DNA from 3 places in the Comamonas testosteroni genome. Region 2 is predicted to be linked to each of the others. Evidence: riboswitches for the same ligand, from Rfam matches in the RefSeq annotation. Region 2 holds a riboswitch; each other region holds the start of a gene.

Region 1 (5,823 bases), 590 kb from region 2:
AGCTGGGAAACCATCGAGGTCACCATTGCCCAGGCCGATGGCCGCACGGCCATCGGCCGCGGCGCCGTGCCGGGCAAGACCGTGCAGGTGCAGATCGTGGATGCCGCAGATGCGGGACTGGCGCTGCGGGTGGGCAATATCCGCACGCGCGGCAATCCCCTGGCGCAGGAAAACTACACCAGGCCGCGCTTTCCGGATGGGCACCAGGCGCGCCTGAACAAGGGCCAGACGCTGAGCTACACCACGGCCTGGGGCGGCCCGCTGTTTCTCAACTACTCGGGGGCCAAGGCCGGCAGCGTGGTCACGTTGCGCGTACGCGGCAGCGTCAAATACGCACATTTCGACTTCACGCGCAATCCTGGCGCACAGGAAATCGACGAGGCAGTGCAGGCGCTGCAACGCGGCGACTTTGGCTGGCAGACCTCCAAGATGGTGGGGGGCGAGGTGCAGCAGACCATTGGCTACGCCAAAAGCGCCATCGGCAGCCACTACCCGCGCACCTATGTCGTGGAGCGCCTCAAGGGCATGATCTTCGACAGCAACCACCTGGCCAACGGCTACAACAATATGAGCGCCAGCGCCAATGTGAACAATGTCTGCGCCATGCTGGGCTGGGATTGCAGCGGCAGCATCCAGCGCGCTCCGGGCGTGCAGCATTTTGTCGGCTGGCTGGCGGCCTGCGGCTTTCTGTGCTCGGGCAATCCTTCGGACGGCGCAGCAGGCCTGGCTCCCGGCTGGGGCTGGTGGCATGAGCTCGGACACAACACCGTGATGCGCCATATGACGCTGCTGACCGACACCGACGGCCAGGGCGGCAAGAACCCTGGCGGCGGCTGCCCCGTGGAATGCGACAACAACATCCTGGCCAATGCCAGTGCCCTGCGCCAGTACGCCATCACCAACGGTGCCGAGAACAACAGCGGCGAGCGCATCGACCATAAAAAGCTCTACCTGGACATCCAGGCGGCACGCGCCACGGGCAAGAGCGGCGACGCCTTGCAGGCCGATATGTTCCAGCGCTTCTGGACGGCTGCCAAAAAAAGCGACAACGCCATGCGTGCCGTGCACTTCCAGCTGGCCTTTATCTACACCAAGGAGCGTCTGGGCCAGGGCCAGCCACAGCCTGCCGATGTGATCGACTTCCTCGGCATGCTGGGCCGTGGCGAGCGTCTGATCTTCAACGATGCGTACTGGATTGCCAACAGGAATGCGCTGGGCATGGGCAGCTATACCAAGCGCGAGATCAGCAACCATGAACTGCTGTATGTGCTGTCCAGCCGCATCATCGGCCGTGACATGCGCCAGGTCTTTGCCCACTACGGCATTCCGCTCAGCAGCACTGCGCTGGACTCGATTGCCGCCCACGGCATGCCTCAGCTCAGCCCCGAGTTCTATGCCATGGTGCCCGGCCAAGGCAACCAACTGGAGCGCGGCCAGTGGCTGAACTTGGCAGGCGGCGTCCCCGCCTACCCCTTCTGATACTCGCGTATCTCGGCACAAAAAAAGGCAAGCCCTCAAGGCTTGCCTTTTGTATTTTGATAGCTATCAGCGCTTATCAGATAAGCGCCAGAGCCCTATTCAACCTTTAATCAACGCGCCGTGGTATCGGTCGAGGCGTTGACAATGGGGATATAGAAGTCGCCGCCCGCCTTGTTGAACTCGCCGGCCTTGGCCTGCATGCCTGCGACCAGTGCCTGCTCTTCGGCAATGCCCTTGGCGGCAGCAAAATCGCGCACTTCCTGGGTGATTTTCATGGAGCAGAACTTGGGTCCGCACATGGAGCAGAAATGGGCCACCTTGGCGCTGTCCTTGGGCAGGGTCTCGTCGTGGTAGGCCTGGGCCGTGTCGGGGTCCAGGCCCAGGTTGAACTGGTCCTGCCAGCGGAAGTCGAAGCGCGCCTGAGACAGCGCATCGTCACGCGAGCGCGCGCCCGGATGGCCCTTGGCGACATCGGCGGCATGGGCCGCAATCTTGTACGCGATGATGCCCTGCTTGACGTCGTCGCGGTCGGGCAGGCCCAGATGCTCCTTGGGCGTGACATAGCACAGCATGGCCGTGCCGAACCAGCCGATCATGGCCGCACCGATGGCCGAAGCGATATGGTCGTAGCCAGGGGCGATGTCTATGGTCAGCGGGCCTAGGGTGTAGAACGGAGCCTCGTGGCAGTGCTTGAGCTGCTCGGTCATGTTCTGCTGGATCATGTGCATGGGCACATGGCCCGGGCCTTCGATCATGGTCTGCACATCGTGCTTCCAGGCGATCTGCGTCAGCTCGCCCAGCGTGGCCAGTTCGGCAAACTGTGCTTCGTCGTTGGCGTCCGAAGCGCAGCCGGGACGCAGGCCGTCGCCCAGCGAGAAGCTGACGTCGTACTGCTTCATGATGTCGCAGATGTCTTCGAAATGCTCGTAGAGGAAGCTTTCGCGATGGTGGGCCATGCACCACTTGGCCATGATGGAGCCGCCACGCGAGACGATGCCGGTGCGACGCTGCGCCGTGAGGTGGATATAGGCCAGGCGCACCCCGGCGTGGATGGTGAAGTAGTCCACGCCCTGCTCTGCCTGCTCGATCAGCGTGTCGCGGAAGATGGGCCAGGTCAAGTCTTCGGCAATGCCGCCGACCTTCTCCAGCGCCTGGTAGATGGGCACGGTGCCGATGGGCACGGGCGAGTTGCGCACAATCCAGTCGCGTGTGGTGTGGATGTTCTTGCCGGTGGACAGATCCATGACATTGTCCGCACCCCAGCGAATGGCCCAGACCAGCTTTTCCACCTCTTCCTCGATGCTGGAGGTCACGGCCGAATTGCCGATGTTGGCGTTGATCTTGACCTTGAAATTGCGGCCTATGGCCATGGGCTCGATTTCAGGATGGTTGATATTGGCCGGAATGATGGCGCGGCCGCGCGCCACTTCGTCGCGCACGAATTCGGGTGTGATGATCTTCGGGATCGATGCGCCCAGGCTGTTGCCGGCCAGGCGCAGCTCGCGCGCCGCATCCTGCTGGTACTGCGCCATCCATTCGCGGCGGCCGTTCTCGCGCAGGGCCACATACTCCATCTCGGGCGTGATGATGCCGCGCTTGGCATAGTGCATCTGGGTCACGTTCTGGCCGGATTTGGCACGGCGTGGCTGGCGCTGCAGCGCGGCCGCCTCGGCACGCAGCTGGGCCACGCGCGCATCTTCCTCACCGCGCTTGCCGCCGTCGTCCAGCGCCACGCGCTGGCGACCCACATAGTATTCGCTGTCGCCGCGCGCTTCGATCCAGGCACCGCGCACACTGGGCAGGCCCTGGCGCACGTCGATCTGCACGGCGGGGTCGGTATAGGGGCCCGAGGTATCGTAGACGCTGACCTGCTCTCCATTGGTGAGCGCAATATCGCGCACCGGCACACGCAGCTGCGGATGCAGCGCGCCACTCAGATAGCTCTTGGTCGATGACGGAAACGGCTGGCGCGACTGGGCCAGCAGCTCGGCAAAACGAGCGGCATCGGGGGCATGGCCTGCAGCAGGCGTGAAAATGGAATCAGGGGCGTTCATCGCAGTCTCCTCAAAGCGGTTGAAATGCATCAAACGCTCCGTGGAGTGCGGCCCTGCTCTGATCTTGCCCTGCACTGGCCCGGTCCCGAATGGGTGTCCGGCCTATGCCGCTGAGTTCTGCAACTTCAGCCCTGACCTCCACGCACCGGGCTGCCCGAAAAAGACAAAACCCCAGTGCGCGAGGCGCCTGGGGTTTGCTGTGCCCATGGTTTTCAGGGCTGGCACTGATGCCGGCTGTCCTGTCCATCCATCGGCCCTGCGTCAGGGTCCCGCTCTTCTTCCGCCGGTATGAACCGGATCAAGTTCGTCGGGTTCGCCGCACTGTTTTCACAGTGACTGGCATCTCAGCGCTTTTGCACACCCCGGAGCTGTACGCAGTATAGGCTGGTTTTGCCGCAATTTGCGCACCATTGAAGCTGTTTAACTATCCTGACCCTCAAGCGCCTAATCCGCAGCCTCGTCTAGCCCTTTCAGCGCCAGCCATTCATGGCTGGCCGCACGGCTTGCGCGCCACTGGTTGATAGGTGCGCTGACATCCTCGTAGCCCAGGGCAATGCCAAAGGCAATCTGGTAGCCATCCGGCAATGCCAGCTGTTCGATCAGCATATCGTTGTACATGCGCCAGAAGCCCTGGGCACAAGTGGCCAGACCTTTTTCCACGGCCAGCAGCATGAAGGACTGCAGATAGATGCCCAGATCCACCCATTGCGCATAGCCCATGCGTTCCTCCACGGCCACAAAAATGCCTACGGGCGCACCGAACATCTGGCCGTTCTTGGCCAGCTGGGCCAGACGTGCAGCCTTGTCCTCGCGGCCGATATTGATTGCGCGGTACAGATCTTCTCCGTTTTCAAAGCGGCGACTGCGGTAGGGCTCCCACAAACCGGGTGGATAGGACAGGCCGGGGCGCTGCACGGCCTCGGTCTGCCTGGCCTTGGCGCACAGATCCTTGAGCGCCTGTCCGCCCACGGCGGTCACACGCCAGGGTTGCATATTGCCGCCGGACGGCGCCTGCGCGGCTGTCTCCAGCAAGTCCCGCACCGTGGCAGCAGCCACGGCCTGCGGCAGAAAAGCGCGCACCGAACGACGCTGCTGCAATGCTTGACGAATATCCATTTCTTCTTCTTTCCTAAATCGCTGCCCTGCAGTGTAAAAGCTTGCAGCATTTTCCCGAGTCGCCGCGGATACCTTGTCGCGGCCCCGGTGCTTGCCCTGATGGCGCGCCCTGCTCCAGCTGCGACCATGCTGGCTGCCCGTCGCAGTGACCGGGTACTCACCACCTCAGGAGATGACTCTGATGAAGCCTCGTTCTGTTTGCTCCGCTCCCGTTTTTTCCGCAAGAACATTGACGCTGGCACTGGGATGCCTGCTGACCGCTGCAGGCGCTCAGGCGCAGGACAGGATTCGCATCGGCTTCATCACCGATATGTCGGGCCTCTATGCCGATGTGGACGGCAAGGGCGGCGCCCTCGCCGTGCAGATGGCCGTGGACGACTTTGGCGGCAAGCTGCTGGGCAAGCCCGTCGAGGTACTGACGGCCGACCACCAGAACAAGGCCGATATCGCGGCCAGCAAGGCACGCGAGTGGTTCGACACCCAGGGCATGAACATGCTGATCGGCGGCACCACCTCCAGTGCCGGTCTGGCCATGGGCAAGGTGGCCGACGAGAAGAAAAAGGTCTACATCATCAACGGCGCGGGCACTTCGGCTCTGACCAACGATCAGTGCAGCCCCTATTTCGTGCACTATGCCTATGACACCGTGGCGCTGGCCAAGGGCACGGGTAAGGCAGTGGTGGAGCTGGGTGGCAAGAGCTGGTTCTTTCTGACGGCCGACTACGCCTTTGGCCAGGCGCTGGAGGCCGATACCACCCGCGTGGTCAATGCCGCTGGCGGCAAGGTGCTGGGCAGCGTCAGGCACCCGCTGAACACGGCCGACTTCTCCTCCTTCCTGCTGCAGGCCCAGAACTCCAAGGCCCAGATCCTGGGCCTGGCCAATGCAGGCGGCGACACCATCAATGCCATCAAGTCGGCACGCGAGTTCGGCCTGACCAAGACCATGAAGCTGGCTGGCCTGCTGCTGTTCAGCTCCGACATCCACAGCCTGGGCCTCAAAGCCACGGAAGGCCTGATGTTCACCGACAGCTGGCATTGGGACCTGAATCCCGAAAGCCGCAAGTTCTCGGATCGCTTCTTTGCCAAGTTCAAGAAGATGCCCACCTCGCTGCAGGCAGCCAACTACTCGGCAGCCATGCAGTATCTGAAGCTGGCCGAGAAGCTGGGCACTACG
Region 2 (5,823 bases):
TGCCGCTGTTCGGCGTGATGCTCGGTCGCCTGGCCTTTGGCACCGATGCCGTGGAGCTGATGCAAAAAGCGCCCGCCGTGCGCTGGGATGCTGTGGCCATCTGGGTGCTGGGCATTGCCTTCTATCACCTGCTGCCCTATGTCAGCGCGGCCCTGGGCTCGGCCCTGCCCACGCTGGCGCTGACCTTTGTGGTGGCCGTCGCCACACGCCAGCTGCAGCCGCGCTCCGTTGCCGCCTGAGAAAAAATCAAACTCAATAGCGACAAACGCCTTTTAACAGGGCGATTCAGCCATTTTTCTGTTTTTTTACCTGGCGCCCGCCGCCTGCAGCAGCTGCACCACGGCCTGCTGCCCGCGCTGGCGTGCATGGGCCAGGGCCGTCACCCCATCCTTGTCGGGCAGGTTCAGATCGGCCTTGGCATCGATCAAGGCCTGGATGATGGCCTGATGGCGCGGCCCGCCATCGCCGAGCACCACGGCTTCCATCAGACAGGTCCAGCCCAGCCGGTTGACATGATTCACATTCACGCCGGCGGCGATCAGTGCCTGGGCTGTTTCCAGATGGCCGCGCTCGCAGGCTGGAATCAGGGCCGTGCCCCCATAACGGTTGGTGCTCTTGAGATCGGCGCCATAGGAAATCGTCATGCGCACAATCTCCAGCCGGCCCTGCGCGCCGGCCAGCAAATAAGCGCTGTCCTGCATCTGGTTCTCGATATTGGGGCTGGCACCATGCATCAGCAGCGATCGTGCTACCTCGATATGGTTGGCCGCCGTGGCCAGCAGCAAGGGGGTATTGCCCCGGGCATCCTGCACGTCGACAGGCGCGTTGTCAGCCAGCAGATTGCGCACCGTCACGGCATCGCCCTGCGCGGCAGCGGCCAGCAATTGCTGGCCCAGCATCTGCAGGTCCCCGGCTTTTGCCGCCGCAGCGGCAGGTGTTGCAGCCGAAGCATTCGCCAACGCCCTACTCTGGCAGGCGGTCAGCAGCGTCGCTGCTGCCAGAGCCGTCAATGCAAGCGTCAATCGGGTAGTCAACGAGGCGCTCCCATGGGCGCGGACTGGCTGGTTCATGGCATTCCTTTATGGCTGTCAGGTGTTCAGCCCCTGTCAGCTTTCTACAGGAACTATAGCTAGCCACGCAAGTCCGATGAGGGTTACAGCCTGTTTTCAATCGATAAAGGAGAATCTGCCCCGTGCCTTGTAACCGCTGGATCCGCACCGCCGCCACTTCAAGCCTGATCGCGCTGGGCGCGCTCACCGCCGGCCTGCTGCCGGCCCTCGCACAAGCCCAGGAATTTGTCAGCATCAAGGGCAAGACCGTGAATGTGCGCGAGCAGCCCAACACCCGCTCCGCGACCCTCTGGGAACTGAGCAAGGGCTACCCGCTGCAAGTCACCCAGCGCAAGGGCCAGTGGCTGCGCGTCAAGGACTATGAGTCCACGCTGGGCTGGGTCCACGCCCCGCTGACCAGCAAGAGCCCGCATATGGTGGTGACGGCGCGCACGGCCAATCTGCGCTCCGGCCCTGGCCAGAAGCACAACCGGGTAGGCAAGCTGGAGCAGCATGAGGTGCTGCAGACGCTGAAAAAGCAAGGCAGCTGGGCCCAGGTCCAGCGCAGCAACGGCCAGAGCGGCTGGGTGGCCAAGAATCTGGTCTGGGGCTGGTAATCCCCGAGCCCGGGCCCACCAAAGCCAAAGGCCTGCAGCAGCAGGCCTTTTTTGCGGGCGTCGGCAATCAGCCTTCGACGATCAGCTGTGCACGCGGCGCATAGCCATGATTGAGGGGGCCGTGGCCCTGGCCCGTATAGACCTCGGCTCCCGCCTCGATGGCGCCCAGAATATAGCGGCGCGCCTCGGTCACTGCGGCCTCCAGCTCCAGCCCCTGGGCCAGGAAAGATGCAATCGCCGACGACAGCGTGCAGCCAGTGCCATGGCCGTTATGGGTGACGATGCGCTGCGACTGCAGGCGCAGATAGTCGCCTGCCTGCCGGCCTTGCCGGCCCAGCACATCCATGACCAGATCGCCGCTCAGATGCCCACCCTTGAGCAACACCGCCGGCGCCCCCATGGCCAGCAGATCGGCCACGGCCGCATCCAGCGCTCCAATGCCGTCGATGTTGCGACCCAGCAGCAAAGCTGCTTCATCCAGATTGGGGGTAATCACCGTCGCCAGAGGGAACAGCTCCTGGACCAGTGCCTGAGCCGTCTCGGGAACGATCAGGCGATCGCCGCTGGTGGCCACCATCACGGGGTCCAGCACCACGTTCCTGATCCCGTGGCGACGAATCGCATCCGCCACCACACTCACCACATCGGGGGTTGCCAGCATGCCGATCTTGACGGCATCGACGCCTATGTCCTGCACAACGGCATCGATCTGGCCGCGCACGGTATCCAGCGGAATGCCATGAATGCCCGTCACACCCAGCGTGTTCTGCACGGTGATGGCCGTGATTGCCGTCATGCCGTAGCAGCCCAGAGCCGCGCAGGTCTTGAGGTCGGCCTGGATGCCGGCGCCACCGCCGCTGTCCGAGCCGGCGATGGAGAGCACGCGTGCATAGCGCTTTTTTGCGGCGCCGGGGATGGAGGATGAAGCAATCACAGTCATGGCAAAAATTATCGCCCATGCGCATGGTCAATGCGCGCAGTTTGCGGTTGTGCTGTAATGTCCAACGGACGAAACAGGGGTGTCCCGCAGGCAAGCAGCCTGCGTGGACTGAGAAACACCCTGGGGCCGCGACAGCCACCGGCTGCGCACCAGAGCACCATCCGTGCCCTGTGCCCCCTGCACCCGATCCAGGTCATGCTGGCGTGGGGAGTTTCACAAGCCGCAAGGCATGCCGCGTTTTGTCCTGCACATGGCCCTGTTCCTGTGTCCGGATGGAAAACGATTTGCACATGTCATTGCTACAAGCTTCTTCAAAGATCGCAATTCTCGGCGGCGGCCTCATGGGCCGTCTGCTGTCGCTGGCCCTGGCCCAGCGCGGTCATGCCGTCGACCTCTATGACGCCCACGGCCCGCTAGGCGATGGCGCAGCCGCGCGCGTGGCGGCCGCCATGCTGGCTCCGCTGGCCGAGTCGGCCATTACCGAGCCCGGCGTGGTGCGCATGGGCCAGCATGGGCTCAAGCGCTGGCCCGAGCTGATAGCCCAGCTTGAGCAGCACGTGTTCCTGCAGCAAAACGGCACGCTGATTCTCTGGCACCGTCAGGACCAGGGCGACGCGGCGCGCTTTTTCGGCCTGCTGGAGAAAAACCGGCGCATCAACCCCAGCCTGCCGGCCATGCAGGAGAAGACTGGCGCGGCACTGCAGGACTGCGAGCCCGCGCTGCAGGGACGCTTCAACCAGGCCGTCTATCTGCCCGGCGAAGGCCAGCTGGACAACCGCCAGCTGCTGACGGCGCTGGTCGACAAGCTCACCGCGCTGGGTGTGAAGCTGCACTGGGACAGCCCACGCGAAATCAGCGACTTCCGCCCCGGCGAGGCTGGCCAGCCGGACTTCGTGTTCGACTGCCGGGGCCTGGGGGCCCGCACCCAGTGGAAGCAGCTGCGCGGCATTCGCGGCGAGGTGGTGCGCATCCATGCGCCCGAAGTTACGCTGCAGCGGCCCACACGCCTGATCCATCCACGCTACCCCATCTATATCGCGCCCAAGGAAGATCATCTGTTCGTGATTGGCGCGACCGAAATCGAGTCCGACGATATGTCGCCAGCCAGCGTGCGCTCCACGCTGGAGCTGCTGAGCGCGGCCTATACCGTTCACTCCGGCTTTGCCGAAGGCCGCATTGTGGAGATCGCCACCCAGTGCCGCCCCACCCTGCCCGATAATCTGCCCGCCGTGCGTCTGCTGACTCCACGTGTCATGGAAGTCAACGGCCTCTACCGTCACGGCTTCATGATCTCGCCCGCCATGCTGGACGTGGTGCTGGAGCTGCTGGACCACAATGACTCGCCACTGGCGCGCGAGTTCGATGTCGCCGTGCATCGTGGCTGAACTGCGAGCCCGAACTTTGGCGCACAGCACTTGCACCCCTGGCGCACGCAAGCGCCGCCGTGCAGAGGTTTAACTTAGCACCCGCTTTATTTTCCGTTTCCATGCCATGAAGATCACTCTCAACCAGCAAGCCACCGAGCTGCCAGCCCATGCCACCGTGGCCGATGCGCTGGCGCAGATGCAGGCCAGGCCCCCGTTTGCCGTGGCGGTCAACACGGTGTTCGTGCCCAAGACGCAGTACGCCGACCATGCGCTCAATGAGGGCGACAGGATGGAAGTCATCTCTCCGGTGACAGGCGGCTAGACATGAATCCCCCTGAGTCACTTCGCGCCTTCCCCCAGGGGACGACACCCTCGCGGCGAGGCGGCTCTTGCTCGGTGTCACTGACTTGGCACATGCCTTTTTGAGGCTCACTGGGCTTCACGCGCATTGCGGTACAAAGACAAGAGATATAGATAAATCATGAATACCAAAACTACCGACGACGCGCTGGTTCTCTACGGCCAGCGTTTTGAAAGCCGCTTGCTGCTGGGCACCTCGCGCTACCCCTCGCCGGCGATTCTCGAAGCCGCTGTAGAACGCTCCAGGCCCGCCATGGTCACGGCCTCGCTGCGCCGCCAGGGCAGCAATGCTGCCGAGACAGGTGCCAGCTTCTGGGAGCTGCTGCGCAAGCTCAACGTGCCCGTGCTGCCCAACACGGCAGGCTGCATGACCATCCAGGAGGCCGTGACCACGGCCCAGATGGCGCGTGAAGTCTTCGACACGCCCTGGATCAAGCTGGAGCTGATCGGTGACGACTACACGCTGCAGCCCGACACGCTCAATCTGGTGGAAGCCGCCTCCATCCTCATCAAGGACGGCTTCCAGGTCCTGCCCTATACCACCTACGACCTGGTGCTGTGCCAAAAGCTCGTCGATGTGGGCTGTCAGGCCGTCATGCCCTGGGCTGCGCCCATAGGCACCGGCCGCGGCCCCGTCAATCCCTATGCCATGCAGATGCTGCGCGAGCGCCTGAAGGTGCCGCTGATCGTCGATGCCGGCCTGGGCCGCCCCTCCCACGCCTGCACCGTGATGGAATGGGGCTATGACGCCGTGCTGCTGAACACCGCCGTGGCCCTGTCCGAAGACCCCGTGGCCATGGCCGGCGCATTCTCCGATGCCGTCAATGCCGGTCACGCCGCCTGGCGCGCAGGCGCCATGGCAGAGCAAAATGCCGCCCAGCCCAGCACCCCCGTGCTGGGCACCCCTTTCTGGCATCAGGAATAAAGGCCGGACCATGGACTCCGCAGAAATCAAGGCCCTGGCGCAAGCCATCATCCACCAGCACAGTGCCAACTTTGGTGCCCAGCTCCACCATGATGCCAACTCGGTCGAGCTGACTCCCCAGCCCGTTCCACCCGCGCTGCGTGGCGAGCCCGCCTATCTGGCCGCACTGCAGGCCTGCAGCCTGCTGGGCTTTATTGCCGTGGATGCGGAGACACTGGCCCAGGCCTGGCAGTGCCAGAGCGAGCGCAACAATCATTTCGATGCCACCCACTGGCCCGACGACCCACGCGACTTCGGCCTCGGCAAGGCCGACCCGGCCCAGGCCTTTGCCCATTGCCCGCGCGAGCTGGGCCTGTATGGCGTGCTGCCCACGGCCGAATGGGTGGGCCGCATGGCCCGCGCGGGCGTGCCCACGGTGCAGCTGCGCTTCAAGTCCGACGACAAGGCTGCCATTGCCCGTGAAGTCAAAGCGGCTGTTGAAGCCGTCAAGGGCACACATGCACGTCTATTCATCAACGACCACTGGCAGGCCGCGCTGGACGCAGGCGCCTACGGCATTCATGTG
Region 3 (5,823 bases), 1.3 Mb from region 2:
GGCTAACTTCGTTCAATTTGCATGGGAGCAGGCTTGAAGATTCATGCGGTTGGCCGTGGATAGCCCTGTTTTGACGTGGCTTGCATGGCTGACGAGCCCCAGCTTGTTGCAGGCGTCTGCCGTCAGGCCGGAAAATCGGCGCGGAATTCGCGGCTTTCGGGCTTAGGCAGGCAGTTTGCAGGCAGCAAATATTTTTCTGAAAAAAATCGTCTTTGATCTGTCCGGACATGAAAAAAGCGGGCACAGGGCCCGCTTGCTGCTGTCCGGCAAAGCCGGATGACATGCCTAGAACTGGTAGCTGAGGCTGGTTCCGGCCATCCATTGGCGCCCCGGGGCCGGCTCGTAATAACGTCCGTTGCCTTCGTTGACGATGGCCGAGCCCACATAGTTCTTGTCCGCCAGATTGTCGACGCGGGCAAAAGCACTGAGCTTCCAGGCGCCCAGACGCCGGGTGTAGCCAACGCTCAGGCTGGCCACGTTGTAGCTGGGGGCATAGACCTGGTTTTTGTCGTCGGCGGCAATACGGCCCACATGACGCCAGTCCAGGCCCACACGCCAGTCGGTGGCGGGAAGCCATTCCAGCCCCAGATAGCCCAGATTTCTGGCCGCGCCGGCAATGCGGTTGCCGGCGGGAATGCAGTCCTGGCCCTTGCTGTCGCAGTAACCGCTGCGCAGGCTGGCGTCGAGTAGCGTCAGCGCGCCGTTCAGTCGCAGCTGGGGCGTCAGCCAGGTGCTGCCGCTCAGCTCCATGCCGCGGCGGCGTGTCTTGCCGGCGTTCTGATAAGAGGTGCGGCCGTTGTCGTTGCTGGCCACCACGATTTCATTGTCGGTGCTCGTCTGGAACAGCGCTGCAGACCAGTCGCCGCGCAGGCCGGCCACATTGAAGCGCTGCTTGATGCCCAGCTCGGCACTGGTCGATACCGCAGGCTTGAGGCCGAAGTTCAGGCCGCCGACCAGATCGGGGCGGTACGAGATCTCGTTGAAGGTCGGTGTTTCCATGCCGCGGCCCAGCGAGGCATAGATATTGGTGTCCTGATTGAGTTCGTGCTGCAGCGAAACCACCGGCAGAAGCCTATGGAATCCGGCATTGCCGCTATCGTCCTTGTCGGCCAGGAAATGGTCGCGCGATTGGAACTGCACATTGCTCCAGCGCAGGCCGGCATCGAGCTTCCAGTGCGGTGCAAAGGCCCAGGAGGCTTGCAGATAGGGATCGATGCTGGTGAGCGTATTGCGCTCGTCGCGCACCAGCTCGCCGACCACGCCCAGCTGGCTGCCGACAAAGTTCTTGTAGCCCTGGCGATCTTCCCTGACGGTATTGGCGGCCAGACCGGCAATCAGGCTCAGGCTGCCGCTGCCCAGCTCGTATTTGCCGCTCCAGCGCGCATCGATGCCGCCATAGTCGCGCCTGAGGCCGATCACCCCGCCTTTGTACTTGTCCTCAAGTTTGCTGCTGGGGGGGACAGACTGGAACTGCATCATTTCGCGCTGACCGGCATAGGCCATGAGGCGCAGCGCCTGGCCGCCGTCCAGCTGGCGCTCATAGGTCAGGCCGGCCTGGGTCTGCTTCACGCTTTTGCGCGAGTTCATTTTGATCGCATTGGCGTTGACGTCCTTTGGATTGAGGGCCCACTCGCTGGGTTTGATGCCGCCCGGGTCCTTGGCATCGATGTCCACATGGTTGGCCACCAGGGTCAATTGGCTGTATTCGTCAGGCTTGACGTCGATGCGGGCGTTGAACAGGTTTTTGTCCGCTGCGCTCTGGGCACGGTAGCCGTCGGTCAGAAAGCGGCTGGCGCTGATCACATAGCCAATCCCGTTGGCTTCGCCCTTGGCCTTGAGGCCCAGTCGCTTCTGGCCGTCGCTGCCCAGCGCAAAGCTGCTTTCCACCGAGGGCGCGCCCTCGCCGCGTTCGGTATAGGCATTGATCACGCCGCCCGAGGCATTGCCGTAGAGCGCGGAGTAGGGGCCGCGCAGAACTTCCACGCGCTCCAGCGAGGCGATATCGATATTGTTGGTCTGGCCCTGGCCATCGGGCATGGTGGAGGGGATGCCGTCGACATAGATCTGTATGCCGCGCACGCCGAAAGTGGAGCGCGCGCCAAAGCCGCGAATCGACAGCTGCAGGTCTTGCGCGTAGTTCTGGCGGTTCTGCAGCTGCAGGCCCGGAGCTGCGCTCAGGGATTCCGAGAGATTGACCTGCAGATTGCGCTCGCGCATGCGCTCGCCGTCGAGCACGGTGACGGATGCCGGGGTCTGCTCAAGCGCGGACTCCTGCAAGGTGCTGCGCACGGTGACTTCGGACAACTGGGGCAGGTCCGGCTGGGCGGCGGCTTGCTGGGCTGTTGCGGACTGTGCCGTTAGCAGCAGTCCGGCGGCGGCCACAGGCCAGCCTGCCAGATGACAAAGGCGCGAAAAATGCATGTGAATATCTCTGGGACTTGGGGCGGGCATTCAGTGCCCTGGATGGCTTGCAAGCTTTGCTGACGCCGTCCATCGCCACGACATGCCGCGCAGCACCATTGTCGGCGCCGCGGCAGGTTGCGTCTCAGACAGCTTGCGGAGCTGGGTCGATTGTATTTGGGCAGCCGTGTTTTGATGTTTTTGCCCTGGATGTCCTTCTTGTCCTTGCTGAAGCCTTACCCCAGGTTACAAGTGACGCGACTTTCATGCGGCAGCTCAGCCTCCTTGCAGCGATGCCGTTGGGGTAAGATGGCGCCGCGCTCCGGGGTGCACGCCAGTGCTGAGATCTACACCCGCGAACTTGACCCGGTTCATACCGGCGGAAGAAGAGCTTGCAAGCTGACCTCAGGGCAGTGCGTTCTCGCATGGTCAGCAAGCCTTCGGAGCATGATGTCCCCGCTCTCGAAGGAATTTCATGGACAAGGCCGCTTCGCTGGTCGCCGATCTGCTTGCTTTCATCGCAATGGATGACTGTACCGACGACCAGTTCAATCAACTCGCCCTGCGCCTTTTCGCCTACCAGTACGAATGCAATGCGCCGTTTCGCAGCTTTTGCCAGCGACGCGGCGCCACGCTGCGCAATGTCAGGAGCTGGCGCGATGTTCCGGCCGTGCCCATCGATGCCTTCAAGGCCATGGAACTGCGCAGCGAGCCGCCGTCGCCCGCCGAGCGCGTATTCATGACCAGCGGCACCACGGGCCGCGCCGCACGTGGACGTCATTTCCATCCGCAGCTCGAGGTCTACGACCTGTCCATGAAGCGCTATTTCTCCAGGCGTTTCATGCAGGGTCTGGAGCGCATGTCCATGGGCATTCTGTTTCCCGATGAGCAGGCCATGCCCAATTCCTCGCTGGCTCACTATCTGGCCTTGGCCCGGTCCGAATTCGGTTCGGCCGGCAGCCGCTACTACCTGAACTCGGAAGGGCTGGACATGCCGGCCCTGTGTGCCGCGCTGGCAGAGTCCGAGCGCAGCGGCCAGCCCTTTGCCCTGCTGGGCGCGAGCTTCAGCCTGGTCCATGTGATGGATGCCCTGCGTGCGCAGGGCCGCAGCTTTCGCCTGCCCGCAGGCAGCCGCGTGCTGGATACGGGTGGCTACAAGGGGCAGTCGCGCGAGCTGCCGCTCGAGCAGTTCTATGCCGAGCTTTCCCAGCTGCTGGGCGTGCCCCGCAGTCTGTGCATCAATATGTATGGCATGACGGAGCTGAGCACCCAGTTCTATGACGATGGCAATGCGGTGCTGCCTTCGGTCAAGTCCGGTCCGCACTGGATCCGTTCGCGTCTGGTCGAGCCGATCACCGGCAGGGACGTGGCAGCTGGTGAGCGCGGCATTCTGGTGCATTGCGATCTGGCCAACTACAACGCGGTGACCACCATCCTGACCGAGGATGTGGGCCTGTGGGCCGGCCAGCAGGAAAAAGACGGCTTTTTGCTGCTGGGGCGGGCCGAGGGTGCCGCAGCCAAGGGCTGCTCGCTGGCGGTTGAAGAGTTTGTGAAAGCTGCCGGCGCATGAGCGAGCAGCGCAAGCTACAGCGCATCAGGGCTGGCTATCTGCCTGGCCTCGGCGATGCTGAAGTGCAGTGGCAGACGCTGGACTTCAAGTCTGGGAACGGCCGGGGGCTGGAAGTCTGCGTTCCCGTGCTGACGGCGCCGCAGATGCAGGCACTGGCCAGTCGTGTGCGTACAGCTGCGGCCATCCATCTGCGTCCCATGCCGGTGGCCGAGATCATCGATGCCGTCGATCGTGCGATGGCCCGTCTGCTGGATCGCAACGATATCTACCGCCAGCAGGCCGAAGCCTGGCTGCCCGTGGTCAGCGGCTATGACGCCGATATGGTGCGGTTGGGGCTGACAGGATTTTTCAAGACCTTTCGTGCGGCGCAGCTCAAGCGCTTTGTGGCCGAGGATTTTGCCAATCCGGCAGTACTCGATGGTTTTCAACCGACAGCCAAGGGCGGGGCCGTACGTGCTTTCGGCCCGGATCTGCTGGTGCATAGCTGGGCTGGCAACGTGCCTGCGCTGTCACTGTGGAGTCTGATCTGTGGCTTGCTGGTCAAGGCCCCTGCGATTGGCAAGCTGGCCAGTGCCGAGCCCTTGTTTGCGGGATGGTTTGCGCGCTTGCTGGCCGAGGTCCACCCGCCGCTGGCCGATTGCCTGGCCGTGGTGTGGTGGCGCGGTGCAGGTGGCGAAGAGGCCGACGCTCTCTATGCCCAGGCCGATACGGTGCTGGCCTATGGCGGCAACCAGACGCTGGATGCGCTGCGCCGTCGCCTGCCCGTGACGACGCGCTTTTTGCCCCATGGCCACAAGCTGGGCTTTGGCCTGATCGGCGCGCAGGCGCTGGATACGCTCAAGGCTCCGGCCATGGCAAGGCTGGCAGCCTGGGACGTGATGCGCTACGACCAGCAGGGCTGCTACTCGCCCCATGTGTTCTATGTACAGAGTGGAGCGCCGATCTCGCCGCGTGCTTTTGCCGACTATCTGGCGGCCGAGCTTGCCAATCTGCAGCGACGATTCGCACGCCGCGAGCTGGATCTGGAAGAAGGGGCGGCGCTGGCCCGCTGGCAGCAGAACATGGAGTGGGGCGGTGAAGCTCACCAACTGCTGGGGCCTGTGGATGCGCCTTGGAGCGTGGCCTACAGCGAGAGTCTTCAGCCTCTGGCACCGACAGCGCTGTACCGCACGATTGCCGTGGTGGCTGTGGATCGGCTCGATGCCGTGCTGCCCGTGGTGGCCGCTCAGCGTGACTATCTGCAGACCGCCGGCATTGCGGCCGGTCCCGAAGAGCTGTACCGCCTGGCCGGGCTGCTGGGTGCGGCCGGCGTCACGCGTATCAGCGCCATCGGCTCCATGAGCATGCCCGAGGCGGGTTGGCACCATGACGGGCGCTTCAACCTGCTGGATCTGGTGCGCATGACGGAGATCGAGCAGTCGGCAGAACTGGCGGCCCAGCCGCTGGCCTCTTATGCGGACTGAGGGAGTGGAAACCGCCGTGGCATTCATGGAGTTCAAGCAGGCTCGATTCAGCTACCCGGGACGAGCGCCCGTGGTGGATGGCGTGGACTGGCAGGTCGGGGCCGGAGAGTTTCATTGCCTGCTGGGGCGCAGCGGCTGCGGCAAGACCACGCTGCTCAAGCTGGCGGCTGGCCTGATCAGGCCCCAGTCGGGGCATGTCTTGCTGCGCGGCAGCGAACTGGCAGCGCCGGGGCCGCAACTGGGCTTCATGTTCCAGGCTCCGACATTGCTGGATTGGCATACGGTGATCGACAATGTGCTGCTGCCCGTGTCGCTGCAGCGCAAACCCACGCAGCAGGATCAACAGGCGGCCATGCAATTGCTGGAGCAACTGGGTCTTGTCGCCCATGC

Evidence for each region. A riboswitch is a leader RNA that binds a small molecule or an ion and turns the genes downstream of it on or off. The one in region 2 is predicted to bind thiamine pyrophosphate.
Region 1: it holds a riboswitch for thiamine pyrophosphate, as region 2 does, so the genes downstream of both, thiC (phosphomethylpyrimidine synthase ThiC) here and F0P97_RS17575 (FAD-dependent oxidoreductase) in region 2, are expected to answer to the same signal.
Region 3: it holds a riboswitch for thiamine pyrophosphate, as region 2 does, so the genes downstream of both, F0P97_RS11290 (long-chain fatty acid--CoA ligase) here and F0P97_RS17575 (FAD-dependent oxidoreductase) in region 2, are expected to answer to the same signal.

The regions. Positions count from the first base shown of each region.
Region 1 is NZ_CP043568.1:4,395,265-4,401,087, forward strand. It holds gene F0P97_RS20220 (ImpA family metalloprotease) at 1-1,479, shown strand, start outside; gene thiC (phosphomethylpyrimidine synthase ThiC) at 1,590-3,533, opposite strand; TPP riboswitch at 3,792-3,908, opposite strand; gene F0P97_RS20230 (nitroreductase) at 3,978-4,649, opposite strand; gene F0P97_RS20235 (ABC transporter substrate-binding protein) at 4,831-5,823, shown strand, end outside.
Region 2 is NZ_CP043568.1:3,809,809-3,815,631, forward strand. It holds gene F0P97_RS17555 (purine-cytosine permease family protein) at 1-239, shown strand, start outside; gene F0P97_RS17560 (ankyrin repeat domain-containing protein) at 306-1,070, opposite strand; gene F0P97_RS17565 (SH3 domain-containing protein) at 1,193-1,666, shown strand; gene thiD (bifunctional hydroxymethylpyrimidine kinase/phosphomethylpyrimidine kinase) at 1,734-2,606, opposite strand; TPP riboswitch at 2,672-2,833, shown strand; gene F0P97_RS17575 (FAD-dependent oxidoreductase) at 2,897-3,991, shown strand; gene thiS (sulfur carrier protein ThiS) at 4,098-4,295, shown strand; gene F0P97_RS17585 (thiazole synthase) at 4,455-5,258, shown strand; gene thiE (thiamine phosphate synthase) at 5,269-5,823, shown strand, end outside.
Region 3 is NZ_CP043568.1:2,471,029-2,476,851, forward strand. It holds gene F0P97_RS11285 (TonB-dependent receptor family protein) at 286-2,421, opposite strand; TPP riboswitch at 2,714-2,805, shown strand; gene F0P97_RS11290 (long-chain fatty acid--CoA ligase) at 2,876-3,970, shown strand; gene F0P97_RS11295 (acyl-CoA reductase) at 3,967-5,433, shown strand; gene F0P97_RS11300 (ABC transporter ATP-binding protein) at 5,459-5,823, shown strand, end outside.